DNA from 3 places in the Janthinobacterium sp. FW305-128 genome. Region 1 is predicted to be linked to each of the others. Evidence: predicted binding sites of a transcription regulator. Region 1 holds the regulator's gene; each other region holds the start of a gene.
The links. The regulator FliA, encoded in region 1, starts transcription of late flagellar genes. The targets are predictions, from matches to a motif close to CTAAAGTTTNNNNNNNNNNNGCCGNTA.
Positions count from the first base shown of each region.

Region 1 (2,265 bases):
GCCACCGGCAGGAACAGCAGATTGGCCAGTCCCACGCCATAAATCGTCGAGACGAAGGCCACGGCGATGCCGCTGCCCAGTTTGCTCGGGTCGGTGAGGTTTTCCATCACGTGGATCAGACCCAGCACGGCACCCAGGATGCCGATGGTGGGCGAATAGCCGGCCGCCGATTCCCACACCTTGACGGCCTGGCGCTCGGCCATTTCGTAGGCGGAAATTTCCACGTCGAGCAGCTGGCGCAGCTTGTCGGGCGCGATGCCGTCGACGATCATGCGCAAGCCCTTGGCGTTGAAGCGGTCGGCCGTGTTTTCCATCAGCCGCTCGAGCGCCAGCGGACCGTCGCGGCGCGCCGTCAGGCTCCATTGCCCGATATCGCGCGCCAGCGCGGCGCGCGTGTCGGCAGGCGGCAGGAAGACCCAGCGCAGCATTTCCAGGCCGCGGACAAAAGTGCGCAACCGCGTTTGCAGCAGCACGGCGCCGAAGGTGCCGATGATGACGATGGCAAAGGCGGCCGGCTGCAGCAGGGAGGCCATCTTGCCGCCTTCCAGTGCCTGGCCGACCAGCAGGCCCGCCAGCGCCAGCGCCAGCCCGATTACGCTGGACCAGTCCACGCCTGCTCCCTCAAGGTTGCGCGCAGGCGCGCGACGGCCTGGGTATGCAGCTGCGAGACGCGCGATTCGGATACGCCCATCACCGCGCCGATCTCCTTCAGGTTCAGCTCTTCTTCGTAATACAGGCCCATGAGTATTTTCTCGCGTGGTGGCAGCGCGTCGATGGCATCGATCACGGATTGCCGGAAATCGGTATCGAGCAGGGAACGCAAGGGGTCGCTGTCCTCGTCCACGCAGTGGCGGTCGAGGAAGCTGTCATTGCCGTCCGGGTCATGAAAGTCTTCGTAGTACACGAGCTGGTGGCCGCCGCCGTCGCCCAGCATTTCCTGGTAGTCGGCCAGCGACATCTTGAGCAGTTTCGCCACTTCCGATTCCGTCGGCGGATGGCCGAGGCGCTGCTGCAAGGTGCTCATCGCCTCCTCGATCTTGCGCATGTTCTGGCGCATGCTGCGCGGCAGCCAGTCGCTGGTGCGCAATTCGTCGAGCATGGCGCCGCGGATGCGCAGCACGGCATACGTCTCGAACTGCGCGCCATGCGTCTCTTCATAGCGGCTAATGGCATCGAGCAGGCCGATCATGCCGGCCTGGATCAGGTCATCGACCTCGACCGAAGGCGGCAATTTCGCCTTCATATGGTGCGCCAGACGCTTCACCAGCGGAATGTGCTCCGTCAGCAAATAGTCCTTGTTCGATTTCCCTTTGACCGTGTACATAGGCTGCTTATTGTTTTCTCATCTTATCTGGTGCTGCGGTTCGATTCAGGCGCTGAACTGGTGCGGGCTCCCCGTCTGGTACAAGGTGCCGCCAAGCACCGGCGCCGCCGAACGGGCCAGCCGCTCGGCCAGTCCGCGAAACGCCACCGAGGCGCCCGCCAGCGGAAACGCATCGACCACGCTGCGGCCCAGGCGCGCCGCGCGGTGCAGATATTCATCGGCAGGCACCGACCCCATCGAGGTCAGCTTCACGGCCAGGTAGCGGCTCGCCGCCTGTGCCATATTATCGTATACCACTTTTGCCTCGGATTCGGAAGCGCCCGTGACGAGAATGCCGAACGGACGGCGTCCCAGTTCCTGGCTCAGGCGCTTGATCAGGCAGTACGCCGCCTTGATCGAGGTGGCGCTGGTCGACACTTGCACCACGATATCCGACGAGGCCATCAAGGGCACGGGGAAGCAATCGCCCTCGTCGGCCACGACGCCGTCGACCAGCACGATGCCGCTCTGGCGCGCCAGCACCTCGAAAGTCTTGCCCAGGCGGCGCAATTCGTCCTCGCCCGCATAGTCCATGCTGTCCATCAGGTGGTTGCGCGCGCCCAGGCTGGCCACGCCGAAGCCTTGCGGCACCTGATGGATGACCTGGTTCAGGCCGCACTGCTGGCGCGCCACGTCGCGCAGGCTGGCGCCGTGCGCCAGTCCCAGCCGTGCAGCCACGCCATCGCTGCCGCCGCTGGCGTCAAGCAGCAGCACGTCATTGCCGCCATAGGCGAGCGAAGCGCCCAGGTTGACCAGCATGGCGCCCTTGTCGTCCTGCGGCGTGGCCGAGAGGAACGTCATGACGCGCGGCTGCGGGCCGGCCAGCATGCGGCGCAAGCCCTCGGCCTGGTCGAAATCGAAATTAGCCAAGGTGCACCCCGCGCGCTTCATTGTTGCGGGCG
Region 1 covers NZ_JACYMK010000001.1:970,784-973,048, reverse strand. The annotation lists gene IGS60_RS04400 (flagellar motor protein) at 1-611, opposite strand, end outside; gene IGS60_RS04395 (RNA polymerase sigma factor FliA) at 593-1,324, opposite strand; gene IGS60_RS04390 (antiactivator of flagellar biosynthesis FleN protein) at 1,370-2,233, opposite strand; gene flhF (flagellar biosynthesis protein FlhF) at 2,226-2,265, opposite strand, start outside.

Region 2 (2,265 bases), on a different contig from region 1:
GCCATTTCCGCCCTGGAAGAAACTGACTTGCTGGTGATCGACGCGGCCGTCGTCTGGGAATTGATCGAACAATCGAACGGCCTGGCGCGCAACCTGCTGCGGCTGCTGTCTTTCCGCATCCGCGCCGCCAACGCCCTGCTGCGCCGCCGGCAGAAGCTGGGCGAGTTCTACCGCCAGATGTCGATGGTCGACAGCCTGACGGGCTTGTACAACCGCGCCTGGCTCACCGATTTATTGCCGACCATGATAGTCACGGCCCACGCCAGCGGCTCGCCGATGTCGCTGGTGATGATAGACCTCGACCATTTCAAGCGTTTCAACGACACGCACGGCCATCAGGCGGGCGACCAGGCGCTGCGCATTGCCGCACAAGTGCTGGGCGCGGCCCTGCGGCCCACGGATTTTGCCGTGCGCTATGGTGGCGAGGAAATGATGGTGATCTTGCCCGATACCAGCAAACACGTGGCCTTGCGGGTCGCCGAACGCTTGTGCGAACGCATGCAGCAAGCCGTCATCTTCGCCGATATGCGCAGCGCGCTGCCGCACATCACGGGTTCCTTCGGCGTGGCCAGCCTGGCGGCCGAGCAGGACGACGAAGCGCTGATCGCGGCGGCCGACGCGGCTTTGTATCGCGCGAAGGCCGGCGGCCGCAACCGGGTCATGCTGTAGCTCAGGCAGCCTTGCTGTCGGCCGGCTTGGCAGCATCCGGCTTGGCCGCATCATCCTTCTTGCTGCTGTGCGCAGCGATGAAATCCGCGTAGCCCTTCTGCACCAGCTCATACGTCTTGTCGATATTGCCGGCGATATCGCCGTTCAGCACTTTCAAGCCGCCCAGGATGTCGCGCGCTTCCTTGAAGCCTTTTTCCATGCCGCCGCTGATGGTGTCCATGAACTTGGTCAGGGCCGTATCGTCGTCCATGCCGGGATTCTGTTTCTTGAACGCGTCAAAAAACCCCGTCGACAGCGAGACGATGCGGCTCGCCGTCGCTTCGGCGCTGTTGTCCTGCGACGCCGCGTTCTGGATCGCATCGTCGCCGTACTGGCCTTTCAGCGCTTCATTGATGTTGGTGATGGCCGTCTTGTACAGCAGCGCCAGCGGTTCGTTCTCGGAACCGATGGACACGTTCAACGACGCCTGCATGATGGACGCGTTCAATTGCAGCTTGCTGCGGTCATTCACGCTCATTTCAGCGTTGACGCCGTCCTTTTGCTGGACTTTATCGTCCTTGCCGGCAACGCCCGGACTGACGGAAGTCACGGAAGGGGTGGAATTGCCGCCTGCGGCGATGGGAATTGACACGATAGACCTCCTTGAACGGACAATGTATGCCACCATGCGGGAAACGCGATGATGACCATCCTCTCGTGTAGTATCGGCAGGTTTTCAGAAAACTGAAGCGGCGGCTTGTTTTTAGCGGCCCGGATAACCCATTCAGCAACATTAAGTTACGACCATCAATGACTAACCAGACCTTTCTTTGGCACGACTACGAAACCTTTGGCGCCCAGCCGCGCCGCGACCGCCCGGCCCAGTTCGCCGCGATCCGCACGGATGCCGAACTCAACGAGATCGGCGAACCGATCATGTTGTATTGCCAGCCTGCGAATGATTTCCTGCCCGATCCGCAATCGTGCCTGATCACGGGCATCACGCCGCAGCAATGTCTGCAGCTGGGCGTGCCCGAACACCAGTTCGCCGCCACCATCGAAGCGGCCTTTTCGGAACCGGGCACGATCGGCGTGGGCTACAACACCATCCGTTTCGACGATGAAGTCACGCGTTTTCTGTTCTGGCGCAACCTGATCGACCCGTATGCGCGCGAATGGAAGAACCATTGCGGCCGCTGGGACATCCTCGACGTGGTGCGCATGACGCACGCGCTGCGCCCGGAAGGTATTCAATGGCCGAAGCGCGACGATGGCCAGACCAGTTTCAAACTGGAACACTTGAGCAAGGCCAATGGCCTGGCCCACGAAGCGGCACATGATGCGCTGTCCGACGTGCGCGCCACCATCGCCCTGGCACGATTGATCCGCGAAAAGCAGCCGAAACTGTTCGAATTCTGCCTGGCCCTGCACAAGAAGGACCGGGTCGCCAGCGAAATGGGCATGCACCTGGCCGCCGGCGAGCGCCAGCCTTTCCTGCACGTGTCGGGCATGTTCCCGGCCGAACGCGGTTGCCTGGGCGTCGTCTGGCCGCTGGCCACGCACCCGAGCAACAAGAACGAGATCCTCGTCTGGGATTGCGCCTACGACCCGCGCGAA
Region 2 covers NZ_JACYMK010000003.1:123,919-126,183, reverse strand. The annotation lists gene IGS60_RS08080 (GGDEF domain-containing protein) at 1-669, shown strand, start outside; gene IGS60_RS08075 (DUF5610 domain-containing protein) at 671-1,300, opposite strand; gene sbcB (exodeoxyribonuclease I) at 1,459-2,265, shown strand, end outside.
Region 2: IGS60_RS08075 (DUF5610 domain-containing protein) is a predicted target of FliA. The motif match lies at 1,372-1,398, and genes of this name have one in related genera.

Region 3 (2,265 bases), on a different contig from region 1:
CGCGGCAAGCGATCCAGGCGGGGCATGTGCACCTGTATTTATTGCTGGGCAATGGCAGTGGCGCCGTCGTGCGCCTGGGCACCTTGTGGCTGACGCCGGCGCCGCCCGCCGCCGTACCCGCCAGTGCGCCAGTCCGGCCAGCTATTCCGTTGCCCGCGCCGGTCTCCACGCCTGTGCCGTTGCCACGCGCCGTATCCGTCGCGCCGTCGCCCGACGCCGCCGCGCTGGCGGCCCGCGCGCGGGCCGAGGGCCTCGTGCGTCCGGCGCGCGTGTTCGTGCCGCCGCCCGCCGCACCCAAACTGGCCGCCCCCGCGCTGCCGCGCCGTGCCACGGCGCCCGTGGCCGCCTGCGCGCCGCAGGCGGAGACGGGGCAGGCGGCAGCGTGCGTGGGGCTGGACGAGAAAAACACGGCCCTGACTGAAAAGCTGGGCGAACTGGAAGGCAAGATCGGCGTCTTGCAAAAGACGCTGGCCTTTCCTGCAGCCGCCGTGCCGCCCGCCGCCGCGCCGGCCGTGGCGGAAGCGCCCCATGCGAAACCGACGCCCCTGCACGCGGCGCCGGCAGCCGACAAGGAAAAAAAATCGGGCGGCATGCTGTGGCTCGGTATCGGCACCCTGGTCTTCCTGCTGCTGACGGCGCTCATCGTGTACATCGTGCGCAAGCGCAGGCAAGCGGCGGGGCCGGGCGCACCGTCGAAATACTGGGTCTTGCTGCGCAAGCCGTTCGGCCGCAGGAAGAAGGATGTGCCCGTCTTGACGGAAGCGGTGGAAGAAGGGGCGGCGGCCGAACCGGAACCGGAGCCGGAGCCGTTCTCGCGTTAATGCTGCCGCAAGGCGCTACCGCAAGGCCGCCCACAATTTGATATAAAAAAAGATATTGAAAAAATACATGGAAACGCTTGCCAAGCACGTTGCCTGTTTCTTAAAGATGGTGCTATGATGAATTCAGTGGACTTGCTCTACGACAAAACAGCCCCAGCCTGGCGCAGTCACCAACGATAGTGTGGCGCGGCAAACCAGGTGTAGCGTTGCATAAACGCCTGGGTCTGGAAGCGGTTCGCGATGCCGACGATGTGCTCGCGAACGCCGGATGCAACCGGCAGCGAGGCGACGCCAGGAGATACCTGGGGCTCGCCTTCCAAATTCCCCCGCCTTGCCTTTTTGAGCGCCGCAGATGGCGCTCTCTCCCATGGCGGCAGACGTAAAAAAAGCACCCGCGGGTGCTTTTGTCGTTTCTGGCGCGGCAAGCTTCTTACATGCGGGCGCGCGAACCTGGCATGGCGTTCGACAGCTGGGTCATCCACGGTTCCGTGATGGCGCGGATTTCGCGGTCATTGGCCAGGATTTGCTTGAGCAAGTCGATCTTGCGCAGGCGCGAGGCGCCGGCCAGGGCAGGCGCCTTGCCCGTCATGGTCGCGCTGGCGGCGCTGGCGCACTGGTTTTCCAGGGTATCCAAGCCATCCCAGTCGCTCGAACGTGCGGCCACGACCATTTGATTGGTCATTCCTGCAATATTTTCATACATCGAGAGAACGTCGTTGGAGGTCATGAGCACACCCGTAACTAGTGAATGGATTACCGCTTGTCTAGATTAACGGCGGGTCCAACGGGAACTTGAGGGTGTTTTTGAAAAAAAAGTGAAAATAATTTGGATGTTTTTTGCGGGCAGCCGGCATGCCCGCAAACCCGCATGCCTGCTCGGTTGGCGATGCGGGCAACGGCCAGCTTACTTGACGAGTTCTTCCAGGCCCGCGCTCAGTTCGGCAAGCGGCGGCATCCTGTCGACCAGCACGGAGGGCGGCAAACCGAGCGCTTCGGCTACCGCGTTGGGATAGCAGGCGATGATTTCTTCATTGCTCAGCTGGTTTTCATCGATGCGCGCGCGCCAGGCGGCCAGGTGGATGATGGCGGCCAGGCGGTTCAATGGTGGCTTGGCCAGCGGAGCGGGGAAGGCGGCGATAGCCTCGGCAAAGGCGGGCGGAAACTTCCAGCGGCGCGCCAGTTCGGCGCCCACCTGCGCATAATCGTAGCCCAGCGACACCCGCTCCGCGTCGAGCCGGCGCGCGTCGAGCGGCGGGGCGATCTTGTCGAGCTGCATGGCTTGCTCGGGCATGGCGGCATGGATCACCAGTTGTCCGATCGCATGCATCATGCCGATGGTGAAAGCCAGATCCTGGTTGTCGCCCGTCTGCTTCGCGATCCAGCGGGCAGATACGGCGCTGTGCAGGCTGTAGCGCCAGAACTGCGGCAAATTCAGGCCCGGCAC
Region 3 covers NZ_JACYMK010000003.1:197,343-199,607, forward strand. The annotation lists gene IGS60_RS08430 (FimV family protein) at 1-821, shown strand, start outside; gene IGS60_RS08435 (flagellar protein FliT) at 1,252-1,503, opposite strand; gene IGS60_RS08440 (HDOD domain-containing protein) at 1,726-2,265, opposite strand, start outside.
Region 3: IGS60_RS08435 (flagellar protein FliT) is a predicted target of FliA. The motif match lies at 1,592-1,618, and genes of this name have one in related genera.